Regions from separate parts of the Pseudomonas sp. Sample_16 genome, predicted to be linked through region 2. Evidence: predicted binding sites of a transcription regulator. Region 2 holds the regulator's gene; each other region holds the start of a gene.
The links. Region 2 encodes FliA, which starts transcription of late flagellar genes. Its sites were predicted from a motif close to CTAAAGTTTNNNNNNNNNNNGCCGNTAA; they were not measured.
Positions count from the first base shown of each region.

Region 1 (5,016 bases), on a different contig from region 2:
CGGCCCCTACTGCCTGCAAGCGGCGATTGCCGCAGTTCATGCCGAGGCCCCCTCGGTGGATGAAACCGATTGGGAGCAGATCGTCGGCCTCTATGACGTGTTGCTACGGGCAGTGCCTTCGCCGGTGATCGAGTTGAATCGGGCGGCGGCGATTTCCAAACGCGATGGACCGTTGGCGGGTTTGATCCTGGTCGAGGCGATTCTGGCGCGCGGTGATTTGCTCGATTACCACTTGGCACATTCGGCGCAGGCGGAGTTTTGCCGGCAGCTGGGGCGGGTGGAGCAGGCGCGGGCCGCCTATGAGCGGGCACTTGAGTTGACGCAGCAGGCGCCGGAGCGGCGGTTTATCGAGGGGCGGCTCAAGGCGTTGGAGTGATGTGACTTCGCCGGCCTCATCGCGGGCAAGCCCACTCCCACAGTGGTTTGAGGTGCACACAACTTTTGGTATCGACACAAATCCCTGTGGGAGCGGGCTTGCCCGCGATAGGGCCGAAGGACCTTCACTCCAACATCTTCCCCAACAACCAACTCCCCGCCGGCCCCGGTGGATGCAATCGCGACCACAGTGCATCCACCGACACCGTTTTCGGCCAGCCGCGCACGTGCAGTTCCTGCAAGGTGCCCGGGCCGAAGCGCGCCACCAGCCAACGCGGCAACGGCGCCCAGCCAAATCCACCCTGAGCCATTTCCAACAGCATCAAATAACTCGGCGCTGACCACATGCGGCCCTTCGCCCGGCTTTCATAAGGATTGACGATGGTCGCCAGGCGCAACTCGCGGTGTTGCTGCAACACGTCCTGGTCAATGTGATCCAGCGCGGCCAACGGATGCATCGGCGACACGAACAGCGCAATCTCCGTGCGTTCGTCCACTGTCGAACTGACCAGGTCCGGCGGATAGCTGTCCTGCATTTCAGCAAAGGCGAGCTGCGCCCGACCGCTTTGCACCAACGCCACCAAGTCATCGCATTCGGCGATCAGGCATTCGAGTTCCAGGTCCGGGTAACGCTGTTCGAAGGCGCTGAGCGAAGCTTCGAAGCGGTCGGACTGGTACGTGTCGGAAAGGGCGACCGTCAGTTTCGCCTCAACCCCTTGCGAGAGCTGGCTGGCAGTCATTTCCAGGCGACTGGTGGCGGCCAGTATGTCTTCCGCCCGTTGCAGTACTACTCGTCCGGCGGGCGTCAGGCCGGGTTTGCGGCTGCTGCGGTCGAACAACGTCAGGTTCAGGTCGATTTCGAGGCTGGCGACAGCTGCGCTAATGGTCGACTGACTCCGGCCCAGCTTTCGCGCGGCAGCGGAAAACGAACCTTGGGTGGCGGCTTCGACAAACGCCAGCAGCACTTCATGAGAGGCCATGAACTATCGCCTTGATCGATGGTTATTGATTATGAAGTATCGGTTTGTTGGCAGATCATGGCAACCATCGTTACCCAAGGAGTCCTGGCCATGAGCGCCAACAAATCCATCACTGAACGTATCTTCCAGGCGATCGGTTTCGAACTGCTGGCCATTCTGATCTGTACGCCCTTGCTGGCCTGGATCATGGAAAAGCCGATGCTGGAAATGGGGGCGGTCACCTTGCTGATCGCGGCACTGGCGCTGGCCTGGAACGTGATCTTCAACGGCCTGTTCGACCGGTTGCTCAAGCGTTTTGCCATTGCCCACAACGCCTGGGTCCGTGTGGTGCACGCGCTGCTGTTCGAAGGCGGACTGGTTGCCCTTGGCGTGCCCTTGATCGCGTGGTGGTTGAACGTCAGTCTGTGGCAGGCGTTCCTGCTGGATATCGGCGTACTGCTGTTTTTCCTGCCGTACACCTACCTTTATCACTGGGTGTACGACGTGGTCCGCGAGCGGTTGGTTATCCGCTCTACGTGTAACGCGTAACCTGTAGAGGGGCGATCACCAGCGCGACGCCCCTCTACAGAAGTGGCGCTTAGTAATCCCGCCGTTTGCGGAACGCCCAGCGCCCCGCGATCACGGTAAACGTCGCCACCAGCGCCACCAGAATCCAGAACCTTTCCGGGTCCTGGGAAAGCGGCACTCCGCCGACGTTCATGCCGAAAAAACCGGCAATGATGTTGATCGGCAACGCCAGTACCGTTACCACCGTCAGGGTGAACAGCGTGCGGTTGCTCTGTTCGTTGAGGTTGGCGGCGATTTCTTCCTGCAACAGCTTGATTCGCTCACCCAACGCCGTCAGGTCGTTGATGATCAGTGCGAATTCCTCGGTGGATTTGCGCAGCTCTTTGACGTCCTCCTTTTGCAACCATGGTGGCGGGCGATTGAGCAGGCGCAACAACGATCCCGGTTCCAGCGCCAGCAAGCGTTGCAGACGTACCAGCACGCGACGGTTGGCGCCCAGTTCGGCGCGGTTGGTCGACAGGCGTGACGACAGTAATTCGTCTTCGATCTGATCCACACTCTGGCTGGTCTTGCGCACGATCTGTGTCAGCACTTCGCCCTGATCGCGCAACAGGTGCACCAGCAATTCAAGGGGCGAGCGAAAGCGTTCGCCGGCCTTCACCGAGGAACGCAACTTGTCCACCGAGTGCAGTGGTTGCAGGCGCGCGCTGATGATCAACCGACTGCGCGCGCAGACCCACAGCGTCGAGACGTCCGAGGAGACCATGCTGCTGAGGTTGAACACCACATCGTTGACTACCGCCAGCAACGCCGAGTCGACATGCTCAATGCGCGTCGACCGTGAGCCTTCATGCAAGGCTTCGAAAAACTCACCGGGCAATTCCAGATGGCTTTTCATCCAGCGCTCACACGCAGCATGGGCGAGGTTCAGGTGCAGCCAGAGGAACTGCTCGTCGTCCTCCGGTTGTTGCAGGCAGCGCAAGGGGTTGGCGGAGTCGATTTCCTGACCGCGCTCGCCAGGGCGAAAACTGAAACCGTAAAGCAGGCCGAACAGATCCGGATCGCGATGGCTTTGATCGATGCTGTGGTTCATGAGAGCTCGCAAAGAGAGGCGCCCGTCGCGGGTTTTACAGGTTCACGTGAGCCGCATCATCGCAAGGCTGGATGACGTTTTTGTGACAGTCATACAGCGCAAACGATTGCCGTGCCGGCGGTCGGATTTTACTCAAGAACCGCTCTGGCACGCCGATCACGCTTGAGTTAAGTTGCGCGCCCTTGACCATTCGCCAAGGTCGCAGACAGGGATGTCCGGACACCTTTCACGCCTACCGGGGCGTGTCTCATTCCTGCCATGAGTACTTTCCGATGTTGTTTTTGCAAAAGTCCCTGAGAGCGCAAATTCTCGCCCTGTTGAGCGGCAGTCTTTGCGCGATGTTGCTGATCGCCCTGGCCTGTTTTCACTTTCTCTCCAGCGGCGTGCAGAGTTACACCAACCTGATCGAAGGGCCGCTGCACACTTCACAGTTAATCGATGAGGCCAATTTACAATTCAAGGTGCAGGTGCAGGAGTGGAAAAACGTCCTGCTGCGTGGCAAGCAACCGGCAGACCTGAACAAGTACTGGTCGCAATTCGAAGACCGTCAGCGTGATGTGCAAAATATCCTCGGCGAACTGGCAGGACAGAAGGGCATCGAGACGTCGCTCAAAACCCGCATCGAACGCTTGCGCGACGAGCACCGTCAGTTGGGCGCCGCTTACCAGAAGGGCCGTGATGCCTACATCGCGGCCGGTGCCGACCCGGCGGCGGGCGACGCCGCGGTCAAAGGCGTCGACCGAGCAACCAGCGAGCAGATGAGCGAACTGGTCAGCGAACTGCGCAAGCAGGGTAACGAGCAATCGAAGTTGATCAGCGCCGCAGCAGATCGCACCGTGTGGCTGGGGCTGATCATCATGCTCGCCTCGGGGCTGATGATCGGTTTGCTGAGTCTGTGGCTGGTGAACCGTAAACTGGTCGAGCCGATTCGCCAGTTGATCGAGTATGTGGCACAACTCAGCCAGGGGCGTTTCGCCCAGCGAGTGGCCAGCACCCGTCAGGATGAACTGGGCAAACTGGCGATGGCCGCCAACACCCTGCGTGATTTCCTCGCCGAAACCTTCAGCCGTTTGCAGCGCAGTGCCTCGGACCTGGACAGTGCCAGCGGCGAACTGAATTCGATTGCCACTTTGATGGCTGGCGGCACCAACGAGCAATTCAACCGCACCGATCAAGTGGCCACGGCGATGAACGAAATGTCCGCCACCGCCCAGGAAGTCGCCCGCCATGCCGCCGATGCAGCACGCGCGGCTGATGATGCCGACCAGTCGGCGCAGCAGGGTGAAAAAGTCATGCAGGGCACCATTCACACCATCACGCAAATGCGCGGCGAAATCGCCAACACCGCCACCGTTATTCGCCAACTGGAAACCGACAGCGGACGTATCGGCAAGGTGCTGGAAGTGATCCGCGGCATCGCCGAGCAGACTAACCTGCTGGCCCTCAACGCCGCCATCGAAGCGGCCCGTGCCGGTGAAGCCGGGCGCGGTTTCGCGGTGGTCGCCGATGAAGTACGCAGCCTGGCGCAACGCACGGCGGCGTCGATCATCGAGATCAACCAGATCATTCAAACCGTGCAGACCGGTGCGATCGATGCGGCGCAAGCGATTGAAAGCGGTCAGGCGCGCAGTGATGAAAGCGTCGAGCAAGTCACCCAGGCCGGGGCCATGCTGGAGCGCATCACGCTGGCCGTGGAAGCCATCCGCGACATGAATCGCCAGATCGCCACGGCGGCTGAAGAACAAACGTCGGTGGCGGAGGACATCTCGCGCAACCTCACCGAAATCACCAGCATCGCCAGCACCAACCTGGATAACGTGCAGCGCACGGAAGCGGCGAGCAACAATTTGCACGGCTTGTCGGGAGAATTGAATGAGGTGACGTCACGGCTGAGTGCATAACGAAAAGGCCCGTCAGCCCGAGCAATCATTCAGACGCAAAAAAGCCGCACGATCGTCAAATCGTGCGGCTCTTCGCGGTGTGCATCAGTCGTCTTTTTTGTTCTTCAGGACTTCGCCGGTGGCGGCGTTCAGATCCACGTCCCATTCAACGTTTTTCGCG
Region 1 is NZ_RCOB01000105.1:5,956-10,971, forward strand. It holds gene D8U69_RS15030 (RNA polymerase sigma factor) at 1-376, shown strand, start outside; gene D8U69_RS15035 (LysR family transcriptional regulator) at 501-1,355, opposite strand; gene D8U69_RS15040 (multidrug/biocide efflux PACE transporter) at 1,446-1,883, shown strand; gene D8U69_RS15045 (transporter) at 1,933-2,955, opposite strand; gene D8U69_RS15050 (methyl-accepting chemotaxis protein) at 3,231-4,856, shown strand; gene D8U69_RS15055 (PepSY domain-containing protein) at 4,941-5,016, opposite strand, start outside.
Region 1: the regulator FliA is predicted to act here: its motif matches at 3,087-3,114, upstream of D8U69_RS15050 (methyl-accepting chemotaxis protein).

Region 2 (5,016 bases):
TCTGGCAACCACCAGCCAGAAACAGGTTCTAACCGCCGCTTATCACAGTTACAAGCGTTGCGGGCTCGCTGGCTGCATCCTGACTAAACTGGATGAAACGGCCAGTCTGGGCGAGGTGTTGAGCCTGGCCATCAGCCATGAGTTGCCGGTAGCCTACCTGACTGATGGCCCGCGGATTCCGGATGATTTGCATCTGCCGCGCCGTCATCAACTGGTCAGCCGTGCCGTGAGCGTGCAAATGCAGGAAGAACCCAGCGAAGAAGCCATGGCTGACATGTTCGCTGATATCTACCACAGCCCCACCAAGCAGGTAGGCTGAGGTAACAATGAATAGTTTTTGTACCTACATCGATGGTCTGCCATGCATTGTTCCGATTGTGAACGCGCAGCCAGTAATGTGGCCTCCGTCTATGCAAGACAAGGTAAAGAAATAACATGGGCAGCATGCATCCCGTACAGGTGATCGCGGTGACCGGCGGCAAAGGTGGCGTCGGGAAGACTAACGTGTCAGTGAACTTGTCCCTGGCTCTAGCTGAGCTCGGCCGGCGCGTCATGCTGCTGGACGCCGATCTGGGGCTGGCGAACGTCGACGTTCTGCTGGGGCTGACACCCAAACGGACCCTGGCCGACGTGATCGAAGGTCGCTGCGAGCTGCGCGACGTCCTGTTGCAGGGCCCCGGCGGCATCCGCATCGTTCCCGCCGCGTCCGGCACCCAGAGCATGGTTCACTTGAGCCCGGCGCAGCACGCCGGCCTGATCCAGGCCTTCAGCGATATCGGCGACAACCTCGACGTACTGGTGATCGACACCGCTGCGGGGATTGGTGACTCGGTAGTCAGTTTTGTCCGTGCCGCCCAGGAAGTGTTGCTGGTGGTCTGCGACGAGCCGACCTCCATTACCGACGCCTACGCCCTGATCAAACTGCTCAACCGTGACTACGGCATGAACCGTTTCCGCGTGCTGGCCAACATGGCCCAGAGCCCGCAGGAAGGGCGCAATCTGTTCGCCAAGTTGACCAAGGTCACGGATCGTTTCCTCGACGTCGCCCTGCAATACGTCGGCGCCGTGCCTTATGACGAAAGCGTGCGCAAGGCCGTGCAAAAACAGCGTGCCGTCTACGAAGCATTCCCGCGCTCCAAGTGCTCGCTGGCGTTCAAGGCAATCGCGCAGAAGGTCGACACCTGGCCGTTGCCCGCCAACCCGCGTGGGCATCTGGAGTTCTTCGTCGAACGCCTCGTGCAACAAACGGCAGGACCCGTGCTATGACAGCCAGCGGCTACAACCTCTACAAGAAATCGGCACGCGATGCGCAGTACGAGCTGATCGAGCGTTACGCGCCGCTGGTCAAACGCATTGCCTATCACTTGCTGGCGCGTCTGCCGGCCAGTGTCCAGGTCGAAGACTTGATCCAGGCCGGGATGATCGGCCTGCTGGAAGTCTCGACCAAATACGACGCCAGCAAAGGCGCGAGTTTCGAGACGTACGCGGGCATCCGCATCCGCGGCGCCATGCTCGATGAAGTGCGCAAGGGTGACTGGGCGCCACGCTCGGTCCACCGCAATACCCGCATGGTCAGCGACGCCATCCGCTCGATTGAAGCGAAAACCGGCCGTGACGCTAAAGATCACGAAGTTGCGGCCGAACTCCAATTGAGTCTCGACGATTATTACGGGATTTTGAACGACACCCTGGGCAGCCGGTTATTCAGTTTCGACGATCTGTTGCAGGACGGCGAACACGAAGGGCTGCACGAGGATGGCGCGAGTGCTCATCTCGAGCCGTCACGCGATCTGGAGGATGAACGCTTCCAGGCAGCGCTGGCGGACGCGATTGCCAATTTGCCGGAGCGCGAGCGACTGGTGTTGGCGCTGTACTACGACGAAGAGTTGAATCTCAAGGAAATCGGTGAGGTCCTGGGGGTCAGCGAATCTCGGGTCAGCCAGTTACATAGCCAGTGCGCGGCCCGTTTAAGGGGGCGTTTGGGAGAGTGGCGAGCGCGCTGAAGGCAGTGTGGGGGCACTGCGACGTGGCTGGTGGGGTGATGAACCGCGCCGGTCTCGCTTCGTTGTACTCCAGACAGTCATCGAGTGCTTTGCCAGATTGATTGAAATGGCGCGTCCAGGTGCTGGGCGCGTTTTAGTCTGCTTGGAGGTCGAATTGGACAAGAACATGAAAATCCTCATCGTTGATGACTTCTCAACGATGCGGCGGATCATAAAAAACCTGTTGCGTGACCTTGGGTTCACCAACACGGTCGAGGCCGACGATGGCACTACCGCCATTCCGGTCCTCAACAGCGGGAGCATCGACTTTCTGGTGACCGACTGGAACATGCCTGGCATGACCGGTATCGATCTGCTGCGTCACGTGCGTGCCGATGAAAAGCTCAAGCACCTGCCGGTGTTGATGGTGACCGCTGAAGCCAAGCGCGAGCAGATCATCGAAGCGGCCCAGGCCGGTGTAAACGGCTATGTGGTCAAACCCTTCACGGCCCAGGCGTTGAAAGAAAAAATCGAGAAGATTTTCGAACGCATCGGTTGAACTGCGCCACGGGGGAGCTATGGGGCATAACGAATCTTCGCAGGGCGATTTTGAATCGACCCTGAAAAAACACGCCGTCGAACTGGTCGCGAGCCTTGAAAAGGGCAGGTTTGGCGATGCTGTGCAATTGATCCATGAGCTCAACCAGACCCGTGACCGCGGCCTGTATCAGGAAGTGGGCAAGCTCACGCGCGAGCTGCATAGCGCGATCGTCAATTTTCAGATTGACCCGCACATGCCGCAAGCCGAAGAGGTGTCACAGATCACCGACGCCACCGAGCGTCTGGGTTATGTGGTCAAGCTGACCGAGGCCGCAGCCAACCGCACCATGGACCTGGTGGAAAACGCCACGCCGCTGGTCAACAGCCTGGCTGACGAAGCCCAGGCCTTGAGCACGGATTGGGGGCGGTTCATGCGTCGCGAAGTCGGGGCTGAAGAGTTCCGCGAACTGGCCCGGCGAGTCGACGGGTTCCTGACGCGCAGCAGCACAGACAACCGTGCCGTGTCGGGAAACCTCAACGATATTCTGCTGGCCCAGGATTATCAGGACCTCACAGGTCAAGTCATCAAGCGTGTGACCCAACTCGTCACCGAAGTCGAGAGCAACCTGCTCAAGCTCGTGCTCATGGCCAGTCAGGTTGACCGTTTTGCGGGCATCGAGCATGACCGTGAAGCAATGCTTGCAGAAAAAGATCCACAAAAACATCTCTCTCAGGGTGAAGGTCCGCAGATTCATGCCGATAAAAGAGAAGACGTTGTGTCCGGTCAGGACGATGTGGACGATTTGTTATCCAGCCTTGGATTCTAGAGTTTCAGGAATTTCAGGTTTTTTGGGTTTTTAGACCTGTAGGAGCACACCATTAATGAGCTTCGGCGCCGATGAAGAGATCCTTCAGGATTTCCTGGTTGAGGCCGGCGAGATTCTAGAGCAACTGTCCGAACAGCTGGTCGAGCTGGAAAGCCGACCGGATGATGCGGATCTGCTCAATGCAATTTTTCGCGGTTTTCACACTGTAAAAGGGGGCGCCGGCTTCCTCCAGCTCAACGAGCTGGTGGAGTGCTGCCACATCGCCGAGAACGTGTTCGACATCCTGCGCAAGGGCGAACGTCGCGTTGACTCGGAATTGATGGACGTGGTTCTCGAAGCACTGGACGCGGTGAACAGCATGTTCAGCGAAGTCCGCGAGCGTGGCCCGATCACGGCTGCCACGCCAGAATTACTCGCGGCACTGGCCCGTCTGGCCGAGCCGCAATCGGCTGACGAGGCAGCGCCAGCACCCGTCGCCGAAGTGGTTGAAGAACCTGCCGCTCAAAGCGAGTCAGGCGACATCACCGACAATGAATTCGAACAACTGCTGGACTCGCTGAACGCCGTCAAGGCCCAGGCCGAGGCGCCGGCGGCTGCTCCAGCGCCCGCCGCCGATACTGCGGCCAGCGACGAAATCACCGACGCCGAGTTCGAGTCGTTGCTCGACCAGTTGCACGGTAAAGGCCAGTTCGCCGTTGATGCGGTGGCACCGGCGGCCCCTGCCGCGCCGCAGGCTCCGAAAGCCGCGGGCGACAGTTCCGACATCACCGACGACGAATTCGAAGCACTGCTCGACCAACTGCACGGCAAGGGCAATTTTGCCGTGGATGCGCTGGAATCGGCCATCGCTTCGGTGCCGACGCCTGCTGCGCCAACCGCTGCGGCGGCCGGCAGTGACTTGATTACCGATCACGAATTCGAATCGCTGCTCGACGAATTGCACGGCAAGGGCAAGTTCACTGAAGTGGGCGCCACGGCTGGCACGGCAACCGGCGCGAGCGCCTCGGTTGCGGCGCCTGTCGCCAAGGCTGCGGCACCGAAGCCGGTGGCCAAGGCTCCTGAACCGAAGGCCGAAGCCGCGAAGCCGGCACCTGCCGCCGCTGCACCGGCTCCGGCCCGTGCCCCGGCCGCACCGCCCGCGGAAAAACCGGCCAGCGAAGCCGAGACCACTGTGCGGGTCGACACCGCGCGTCTCGACGAAATCATGAACATGGTTGGCGAACTGGTGCTGGTGCGTAACCGCCTGGTCCGCCTGGGTGCCAACAGCGCCGACGAAGCCATGTCCAAAGCCGTGTCCAACCTCGACGTGGTCACGGCCGATCTGCAAACCGCGGTCATGAAGACCCGGATGCAACCGATCAAGAAAGTCTTCGGGCGCTTCCCGCGCCTGGTTCGCGACCTGGCGCGCCAGCTCAAGAAAGAGATCAACCTGGAGCTGGTCGGCGAAGAGACCGACCTCGACAAGAACCTCGTCGAGGCCTTGGCCGACCCGTTGGTCCACTTGGTGCGCAACGCGGTCGACCACGGCATCGAGTCGCCGGAAGAACGCGAAGCCTCGGGCAAGGCCCGTGGCGGCAAGGTCATTCTCGCCGCGGAACAGGAAGGCGATCACATCCTGTTGTCGATCTCCGATGATGGCAAGGGCATGGACCCGAACGTGTTGCGTT
Region 2 is NZ_RCOB01000197.1:109,401-114,416, reverse strand. It holds gene flhF (flagellar biosynthesis protein FlhF) at 1-319, shown strand, start outside; gene fleN (flagellar synthesis regulator FleN) at 436-1,266, shown strand; gene fliA (RNA polymerase sigma factor FliA) at 1,263-2,003, shown strand; gene D8U69_RS26365 (chemotaxis response regulator CheY) at 2,170-2,541, shown strand; gene D8U69_RS26360 (protein phosphatase CheZ) at 2,561-3,349, shown strand; gene D8U69_RS26355 (chemotaxis protein CheA) at 3,405-5,016, shown strand, end outside.

Region 3 (5,016 bases), on a different contig from region 2:
ACACAGCCGTGGGTACCGTATTCGGTGAAAGGGTCAATTACCGGCAACCACGCCGACACCCTGACGCAAGCCGCTGAACAGGGTTTGGGCCTGGTGATGTTTCCGTCATGGTTGATTGGCGAGGCGGTGCGCAGCGGCACGCTGGTGCCGGTGCTGGGCAACTATCAGGTATCCAACAGCCTGGAGCCGCAGCAGATCGCGATACTCTGGCCCGGCAGCCGACGCCTGTCGGTGAAGGTCAGGACGGTGATCGACTACTTCGTCCAATGCTTTGGCGAAGTGCCGTATTGGGACAGGTCATGACCCCTCAGACGGAAAAGTTGCGCTTCTGTGGCGAGGGAGCTTGCTCCCGCTTGGCTGCGTAGCAGCCTTAAAAAAAGCGGTGAACGCTGCGCACTCAAGCGCGAGCAAGCTCGCTCGCCACAAAAAGCATCGCTGATCAGATCCGGAACTGCCCGACCAGACCGCCCAACCGCTGTCCCAGGTCGGCCAAACTGCGCGAAGTCTGCGCGCCGAGTTGGGTTTCATCGGCAACGTTGTCCACCGCCACCGCGATCTGGTGCACGCTGCGGTTGATCTCTTCCGCCACGGCGGTCTGCTCCTCGGCGGCGCTGGCGATCTGTGCGTTCATCGAATTGATGGTGGCGATCAACTGCGCCATGGTATCGAGCGAAGCACCCGCCTCATTGGCCTGCGCGGACGTGCCGTCACCGGCTTCGCTGGAACGACGCATGGCTTCTACCGCCGATTGGGTGCCGGCCTGCAAGCGGTCGATCATGCCCTGGATTTCCTGGGTGCTGATCTGCGTACGACTGGCCAGCGCCCGTACCTCGTCGGCCACCACCGCAAAACCGCGCCCGGCCTCGCCGGCGCGGGCCGCTTCGATGGCGGCGTTGAGTGCCAGCAGGTTGGTCTGCTCGGCGATCGAACGAATCACCCCAAGCACGCTGACAATCGACGACACGTCTTTTTGCAGGCTGTCCAGGGACACGCCGCTGCTGCGAATGTCGTCCACCAACGCATGAATCTTGACGATGCTGCCGGCCACCACTCGCTTGGCAGCTTGTCCTTCTTCATCAGTCTGCTGGGCAGCAACCGCGGCGTTTTGCGCACTCTTGGCCACTTCCTGGGCAGCGGCGGACATTTCGTTGATCGCCGTGGCCACCTGGTCGGTCTCGTGACGCTGGCGCTCCATGGCCTGGTCGGAACGGTTGGCCTGTTCGGAAACCTGAGTCACCAGCCCGGTCAACTGTGAGGTCATCTCGGTGATCTGGCGCACCAGGCCATGGATCTTGTCGACGAAGCGGTTGAACGAACCCGCCAGTTGACCCAGCTCATCCTGGCTGGTGATGGTCAGGCGACGGGTCAGGTCCCCCTCACCCGCGGCGATGTCGTCGAGGTTGGCTTTCATCAGGTTCAATGGCCGCAGAATGGTGTTGGCCAGCAGCATGCCGGCTGCCGCGATCAGCAACAGCACCACCACGGCCACACCGACGATACTCAGCACCACGCCTTGCATACGCTCCTGAACCTTGGCCTCGACCACGGCGACTTGCGCCTCGATACCGTCGAGGTTGACCGACGTACCCACCGCCATGTCCCATTTCGGCAGGTATTCGGTGTAACCGAGCTTGGGCACCAGCACCTTATTGTTGCCCGGCAACGGCGAGCTGTATTGCAGATAGTGCGTCCCGTCCTGGGCGACTTTCACCAGATCACGATTGACGTAGACCCCGTTGGGGTCGCGGTTGTCCTTGAAGCTTTTGCCTACGCCTTCCGGATCTTTGGCCTTGAACAGGCGCACGGTGTTGGAGTCATAGCCGAAGAAGTAGCCGTCCTTGCCGTAGGTGATGTTCGACAGCAACTTGATCGCCTGCGCCCGCGCTGCGTCATCGCCTTGCGCGGCAGCGTCGTACAGCGGCTTGATCGTGGTCATTGCCACGGCAACGTAACTTTGCAGGGTGGCCTTGGCATCGCTGAGCAGGCGCTCGCGGGTGACCTCGACCTCTTGGCGGGCCTGGCCTTGCAGGATGAACAACGTGGTCAGGCTGATGACCAGCGCGAAGAGCAATACCGGGAGGACGGCGAGGGACAGGACTTTGGCCTTCAGGCTCATGCGCATGACGTTCACTCTTTTGATTTTGTTGGCGTGGTTAAAGGCTATAACGGCACGCCAAGGCAAAACTGTAGGAGCCGGGCTTGCCGGCGAAAGCAATGTCAAAGACGCCTTCGCCGGCAAACCTGGCTTCTACATGAGTGAAATCAGAGGACCATCGCGGCCACCCAGCCAAACGCCAGCAACGGCAGGTTGTAGTGCAGGAAGGTTGGGACCACGGTGTCCCAGATGTGATGGTGCTGGCCGTCGATGTTCAGGCCGGAAGTCGGGCCGAGGGTCGAGTCCGATGCGGGCGAACCGGCATCACCGAGGGCACCGGCCGTACCGACGATGCACACGATGGCGATCGGACTGAAGCCAAGTTGCACGCACAACGGCACGAAAATCACCGCCAGGATCGGCACGGTGGAAAACGACGAACCAATGCCCATGGTCACCAGCAATCCCACCAGCAGCATCAGCAAGGCGCCGATGGCTTTGCTGTGGCCGATCCACGCTGCCGACGTTTCGACGAGTGTCTGCACTTGCCCGGTGGCCTTGATCACTTCGCCAAACCCGGAAGCGGCGATCATGATGAAGCCGATCATCGCCATCATCTTCATGCCTTCGGTGAACAGGTCATCGGTGTCGCGCCATTTGACGATGCCCGATACCGAGAAAATCAGGAATCCGGCCAGCGCACCGATGATCATCGAGTCCAGCAACAGCTGAATAATGAAGGCCGCCGCAATCGCCGCACCCGCGACCATCAGGCTCAACGGGTTGTATTGCACCGCAACCTGTTCGACTTGCTCGATCTTTTGCAGATCGTAGACACGCTTCTTGCGGTAACTGACGAACGCAATCAGCAAGCCCACCAGCATGCCCAGCGCCGGAATCCCCATGGCGTGGGTGACGTTGATGCCGCTGATGTCCACGCCGCTGCGGGCGACGTTGGCCAGCAGGATCTCATTGAGGAAGATGTTGCCGAAGCCCACGGGCAGAAACATGTACGGGGTGATGAGGCCGAAGGTAATGACACAGGCGATCAACCGGCGATCGAGTTGCAACTTGGTCAGCACGTATAAAAGCGGCGGCACCAGCAAGGGAATGAAGGCGATATGTATCGGCAAGATGTTCTGCGAGGCAATGGCCACGACCCAGAGCAACCCGATCAACAACCACTTGACCTGGCCACCGCCCGAGGCGTGCTGGCGATCGACCATCGCCAAGGCCTTGTCGGCCAGGGCATGGGCCATGCCGGACTTGGCAATGGCCACCGCGAAAGCACCGAGCAAGGCGTAGGACAACGCCACGGTCGCCCCGCCGCCGAGGCCGCTGTTGAAGGCTTTGAGCGTCGCCTCGATCCCCAGGCCACCGGTCAAGCCACCCACCAGCGCACCTACGATCAGCGCGATCACCACATGCACGCGGGACAGGCTGAGTATCAGCATGACGCCGACCGCGGCAATTACTGCATTCATTGTCACTACTCCAGACAAGCGAAAAGAGTCCAGCCGGGCGCCTGCATGAGCCACCAGCGGGTTAAAGAATGGGTCTTATTAGAAGGGCGCGCACTTTGCCGCAGACACGGCCCGGTGTCAAAGCCGCGCTCGAGGTCATTTATTCACCGGGGCGAGATAAAGAAAGCCAAATCACAGCCGTTACAGTGCAAAGTCTCAGATATTTATCGAATAAGGACGTCTCCATGTCGCTCAGACAACTTTCCATTCAATGGAAAATCACCCTGCTGGCCGGGCTGTGCCTGGCGGGCATCGTGACCCTGCTGGTAGGTCTTTCGCTGTACCGCATGGAGCACAGCTCCGAGTTGGTGAAAGCCTCGAGCATGGAAATGCTGACTGAAGCGGCGCAGGCACGGATCGAGTCCCAGGGTGAAAACCAGGCACTGGTCATTCGCCAGCAGTTCATGGACGCCTATCAATACGGGCATGGATTTTCCCGTCAGGTGCTGTTTTTGCGAGACCAGGCCGAGAAGCGTTTCCTCGATGCCTTCGACCTACGCGAAGACCTGACACGACAGGTCAAATCGGCCCTGCAAGCCAACCCCGAACTGCTCGGCTTGTCCCTGGTGTTTGAGCCCAATGGCCTGGATGGCAAGGACGATCTGTTCAGCGGACAAGCCGAACTGGGCAGTAACGACAAGGGCCGTTTTGCCCTGTACTGGTCACAGCCGACGCCGGGCAAGGTAACGTCCATGGCGCTGCCGGAAAGCGACATGGCCGACACCAGCAGCGGCCCCAGCGGCGAACCGGCCAATGCCTGGTTCACCTGCCCGCGCACCCGCCTCAAGCCCTGCGTGATCGAACCCTACTTTTATGTGATCGACGGCCAGAAAGTGCTGATGACCAGCATCGTGTTCCCGCTGATGGTCAACGGCAAGGTCATCGCTTCGCTATCGGTGGATATCAACCTCAACAGCTTGCAAACGATCAGTCAGGGCGCCAGCAAAAAGCTCTACGACGGCCAGACCAGCGTCAGTATTGTCAGCCCGGCCGGCCTGCTCGCCGGTCACAGCCCGGACGCCGGCAAACTCAGCCAGCGCCTGGAAACCGTGGACCAGACCAGCGGTGCCGAACTGATGCGCATGCTCGCCGGCAGCAGCCAGACCGGCAGCCTGCACAGCCATCAGCAGCTCAAAGTCATATCGCCCTTCCAACCGATTCCCGATGGAAAATCCTGGGGTGTGTTGCTCGACGTCCCTGAAAAAGTGCTGATCGGTCCCGCCGAAGCCTTGAAAAAGCAGCTGGATGAAAGCAACACGGCCGGCACACTGACCGAGTTGGGGCTGGGTGTCCTCGCCGCATTGATCGGGCTGGTGCTGGTGTGGCTGATGGCCCGCAGTGTGACCAAACCGATCCTCGGCGTGGCGTACATGCTCGAAGACATCGCCAGCGGCGAAG
Region 3 is NZ_RCOB01000189.1:1,789-6,804, forward strand. It holds gene D8U69_RS24895 (LysR family transcriptional regulator) at 1-303, shown strand, start outside; gene D8U69_RS24900 (methyl-accepting chemotaxis protein) at 440-2,122, opposite strand; gene D8U69_RS24905 (Na+/H+ antiporter NhaC family protein) at 2,263-3,579, opposite strand; gene D8U69_RS24910 (methyl-accepting chemotaxis protein) at 3,804-5,016, shown strand, end outside.
Region 3: the regulator FliA is predicted to act here: its motif matches at 2,163-2,190, upstream of D8U69_RS24900 (methyl-accepting chemotaxis protein).

Region 4 (5,016 bases), on a different contig from region 2:
TCGGTCAGCTGATTCTGGTCATGCACCCGGGGCTCGGGCTTGAGCTGCTGATGCTGGTAGCGTTGTGCTTCACATTGTGTCTTGTGCCGGTGGCTCTGACGCGACGCATTCACCCTGCGCCTTTGCATCCTGCACCGATGGAACCCCGGTTCTTTATCAAACGCGTGCCGCAATCCTTGAGTACGGTACTGGGGGCGGGCTTGATCGTAGGTTCGTTCTACGGTCTGGCCCCGTTGTATGCCTCGCAGCAAGGGTTGTCCACCGAGCAGGTGGGTCTGTTCATGGGTAGCTGCATTTTTGCCGGGTTGTTGGTGCAATGGCCGTTGGGCTGGTTATCCGATCGCTATGACCGGGCGCTGTTGATCCGCAGTTTCGCGTTTTGTCTGGCACTGGCTGCTCTGCCACTGGCGATTTTGCCGCAGGTACCGCTGGAGATTCTGTTTGTCGCCGGTTTTGTCTGTTCGCTGGTGCAGTTCTGCTTGTACCCATTGGCAGTCGCGTTCTCCAATGACCACGTCGAAGGTGATCGCCGGGTGTCCCTGACGGCGATGTTGCTCGTGACCTACGGTGTTGGCGCGAGTATCGGACCCCTGGTTGCAGGCGTGCTGATGAAGCTGTTCGGCAGCCAAATGCTTTATGCATTTTTCAGTTTCTTTGCGCTGGTGCTGGTGTGGCGTATTCGTCCGAAAGCGGTCACCAATTTGCATCAAGTGGAAGATGCGCCGCTGCATCACGTGGCAATGCCGGACAACATGACAAGTTCACCGCTGGTGGCCTGCCTCGATCCGCGTGTTGATGAGCAAGTCGTGCAGGATCAAATGCAGAATCCGATTCCGTCCGAGCCGACGACCGAATCGGTGACACCGGCCGATGCCCCGCCAGAAGATCCGGATGAGGGCAGGGAACAGAGTTTCACTGAAGCCAGGCCTTAACATTCAGCCAAAAAAAACGGGCAGTCACCGCAAGGGGCTGCCCGTTTTTTTATGGGTGTGTCCTGTCAGAAATCGTCTTTGTCGAAGCGCCGTGCTTCGCGTTGCAGCTGATAGACAAAGCGCTCGACTTGCCGTTGCACCAGCCCGCTCATGTTATGGAAGCGTACGCCGGCGAAGGTCGTGGAGATTCTTTCTTCGAAGTGCAGGTAGCGCAGTTCGACCGGCGCAGTCATCTTGCCGAAGGGCAGGGCAGCCGAGAAGCGGTCATAGACCTGGCCCAGTTGCAGGCTCTCTGTGATGTCTCCGTCAAAGCGCAGCTTGCAGCCGGTGGCGGAAATGTCCAGCAGCTTGCCGTTGATGGCCGCCTTGAGTTTTTCACCGTCCAGGTCGACGTTGACCAGTTGTGCCAGCTTCAATGCCGCGCGAAAGGCATTGCGACGCTGGTGGTAGACCACTTCATCAGGCAGAGTGCCGCGGTAGCAACGACCGCCACCGGATTCGTCGATGGTCAGCGGGCCATTGCTTTCCCAGGCGATGCGCACGCCGTCGTGAAAGCCTTCAACCTTGAAGGGTTCGCCAGCCAGCAGAAAGCGTTCGCCGTCACGGGGAATCATTTCGTCCAGGGCAATCATGTTGCTTTCACGGTCGATGTCCACCAGATAGCTCTGGAAGCGCTGGCTGCGCTCATGGAACGTGATGATCAGCGGGTCATGACTTTCTTGCAGTTGGCGCAGGTTGCCGGAGATTTCCAGGGGCGTGCTGAGCACCTTGGGTGGCTGCGGAGCATCTTCCGCATTTAAGGCATTGGACACGGTTAATCAATCTCCAGACAAATTTTGACTACGGCTAGCCAGCATTTTGCCAGCATGTTTCGCGTCTTGATAGAGCGCGCTCATCGACAGGTCAAGCCTGACTGAGCGGACGCGGTTTCACAAGCTTGGAAAATGTTCCGCTGGCATCGTAGAGCGCTGGAGGTTCGCCGCCGGTAAGGATTTTCAGCTGGGTGGCCGTGGCAACCTGCTGGACGACGATCGACTGACCGTTGTTGGCATTGGCGGCCTGGCATTGGGATAGAAGATCGGTGAGGACATCGCTTTGAGAAAGCAATGCTTCGCCAACGCTGGACTGGCTGGCCAATTGCTCAAGGCCGCTACGGTTGGTTGGCAAATTGAGACTGGCGAGAATTTCGCTGCGCTTGCGGCCATGCTGTTCCAGCAGAATGATCAATGCCTGCTTCTGCGCCAGGATGCCTTCAAGCAGGACCATGTCGCGACCATGCAAGGCAAGGGATTCAGTGCGCAGTAACTCCAGCAATTGTTGCGCTGGAGCAAAATCGTCGGTGATCAGTTGCAGTAAATTAGTGTCGTGCATGGCTGGCCTTGGGTTTTAAGCGTCCAAAAGCCTCGCGCCGGCCCGTGGCCTAGCGCTGGGCTTCGAAGTTGAGCAGTTTGCTGGCTACACGGTTGCTGTCGACTTTGTAGCTGCCATCGGCAATCGCTGCTTTCAACTCGGCCACCCGGGCTTTGTCGACAGCGGGCTGATCGCGCAGCGTATCAGTGACCTTTTGCAACTGTTGAGCCTCATTGCTGAGATGTACCGATTCCCCGCTCGTGACGGTGCTGGCCTGTTCGGCCGGGGTATTCAGCGGCGCGGATTTGCCGGCATCGGCGGTTTCCTTGGCAACGCTGGTACGTGTACTGCCCGTGAGTGACGAGGAGCTGTTCAAACGGCTGAAATCGATGACCATGATAAAAAACCTCTGGGAATTTGGACGCTTGCCATGTTTTCGGCCATACCCCGAAAAACTTTAGGCTCATTTGAAAAATGAGCTTGCGCGCGCCAGCGCTTGCCCCGCACAGGACACAGTTTAGGGAACGGCCCCGCTTAGCGCCACAGGCAGACCGCCTACATGGACACCTCGACCTGCCCCGGCGCGATGACTTGCGCCTTGATCACTCGATTGGAATTGAGGTTCTTCACCCTGATTTGTTCGCTCAAGCCACCGTTGGCCAGTGCTTCACCGGGCATGCGCACGCTGAGCGTACCACTGCGGGCGGTAATCACCACCTGATCGCCTTTGCGAATGACTTCTGCCTGTTCGATGTGCACGAGGCTGATGACCTGGTCATTGACCATTGGTCGGGTCAGTCTCTGCCCGATGGCCTGATCCACGGAGGTCAAATAGCCCTGGGTGAGCAGGCTGACATCGCGCTCTCGCAGCGTGATGTCAGCGGGTTCGACAATACCGGCGCGGCGCAGGGGCCGAGTGGTTGTCACAACGTCGCGAAACAGGCGGACTTGAGCGGGTACGAACACTGTCCACGGGGATGAACCCTCGCAGCGAACCTTTACCGTTACCCGACCCAACGGCTTGGCCGGACTCTCCAGCGTGGCTGTCAATTCCTTGTCACACATCGGCATGCGCAGGCGTGGGTCGAGTTGGTTGACCTGGATCTCGTAGCGACCTTCGGTTTGACTGGTTGCCAGATAGTCCTCTACGGTGAACTCAAGAAAGCCCTGAGTGACGCCGATAAGCATGTCAGGCAAGGTAACTGCGTCAGCAAGGGCAGGGCTGCCAGCGTGGCACAGGCAAGCAGCCGCCAACACACCGAGCCATTGGCGGAGCGGTGTGGTCAGGCGTCGGAAAAATGTCGGTTCTGTGTTCATGGAAAGATAAAAAGCAAGCGCCGTGCCGTTTAGAGATGAATGTGCGTCGCAACAACACTTAGCGTTGGTGTAGGAGTCTGGGCATGGCTGGTGTAATGGATTCGGTGAACCAGCGCACGCAACTGGTGGGGCAGAATCGCCTTGAGCTGTTGTTGTTCCGTCTCGACGGCCAGCAGCTTTACGGGATCAACGTGTTCAAGGTTCGGGAGGTGCTGCAATGCCCCCAACTGACGCTGATGCCTAAATCCAGTCCTGTCGTGTGCGGTGTGGCAAATATTCGGGGGGCGACCATTCCGATCCTCGATCTGGCAATGGCGACCGGCTCCGGTGCTTTGAAGGACAAGAACAATCCCTTCGTGATCATCACGGAGTACAACACCAAGACCCAGGGCTTCCTGGTGCGATCGGTGGAACGCATCGTCAACATGAACTGGGAGGAGATTCATCCGCCACCCAAGGGAACGGGGCGCGATCACTACCTGACAGCCGTGACGCGGGTCGACAATCAGTTGGTGGAAATCATCGACGTCGAAAAAGTGCTGGCGGAAGTGGCACCGACACCGGAAGCGATTTCGGTCGGCGTGGTGGATGTGGAGACCCAGCACAAGGCGCTTTCATTGCGCGTGCTGACGGTCGATGACTCGTCGGTGGCACGCAAGCAGGTGACGCGTTGCCTGCAGACGGTGGGCGTGGAAGTGGTGGCGTTGAACGACGGTCGGCAAGCGCTTGATTACCTGCGCAAGCTGGCCGACGAGGGGAAGAAGCCGGAAGAAGAGTTCCTGATGATGATTTCCGACATCGAGATGCCGGAGATGGACGGGTACACGCTGACGGCCGAGATACGCAACGACCCTCGCATGCAAAAGCTTCATATCATCCTGCATACTTCGTTGTCGGGTGTGTTCAATCAGGCGATGGTCAAGAAAGTCGGTGCCGATGACTTTCTGGCCAAGTTCCGTCCTGATGACCTGGCATCCCGGGTAGTTGACCGGATCAAAGCAGCAGACATTAGCTAGGGGCGTTCGGCCCCCGGCAGTCAACACGATTTAAGAGGCGGCAGCATTGTCTACGGGTAATTTGGATTTCGAACAGTTCCGGGTATTCCTGGAAAAAGCCTGTGGCATTTTGCTCGGTGAAAACAAGCAGTACCTGGTCTCGAGCCGTCTCAACAAACTGATGGAGCAGCAGGGCATCAAGTCGTTGGGTGAGCTTGTTCAGCGCATGCAGACCCAGCCGCGCAGCGGTTTGCGCGAACAGGTTGTGGACGCCATGACCACCAACGAAACCCTGTGGTTTCGTGACACCTATCCGTTTGAGGTGTTGAAGAACAAGGTGCTGCCCGAGGCGATCAAGGCCAGTCCGGGCCAGCGTCTGCGGATCTGGTCGGCAGCCTGTTCGTCGGGGCAGGAACCGTATT
Region 4 is NZ_RCOB01000023.1:3,792-8,807, reverse strand. It holds gene D8U69_RS02995 (MFS transporter) at 1-932, shown strand, start outside; gene D8U69_RS02990 (flagellar brake protein) at 998-1,744, opposite strand; gene D8U69_RS02985 (flagellar protein FlgN) at 1,836-2,303, opposite strand; gene flgM (flagellar biosynthesis anti-sigma factor FlgM) at 2,353-2,679, opposite strand; gene flgA (flagellar basal body P-ring formation chaperone FlgA) at 2,838-3,599, opposite strand; gene D8U69_RS02970 (chemotaxis protein CheV) at 3,683-4,615, shown strand; gene cheR (protein-glutamate O-methyltransferase CheR) at 4,662-5,016, shown strand, end outside.
Region 4: the regulator FliA is predicted to act here: its motif matches at 2,716-2,743, upstream of flgM (flagellar biosynthesis anti-sigma factor FlgM).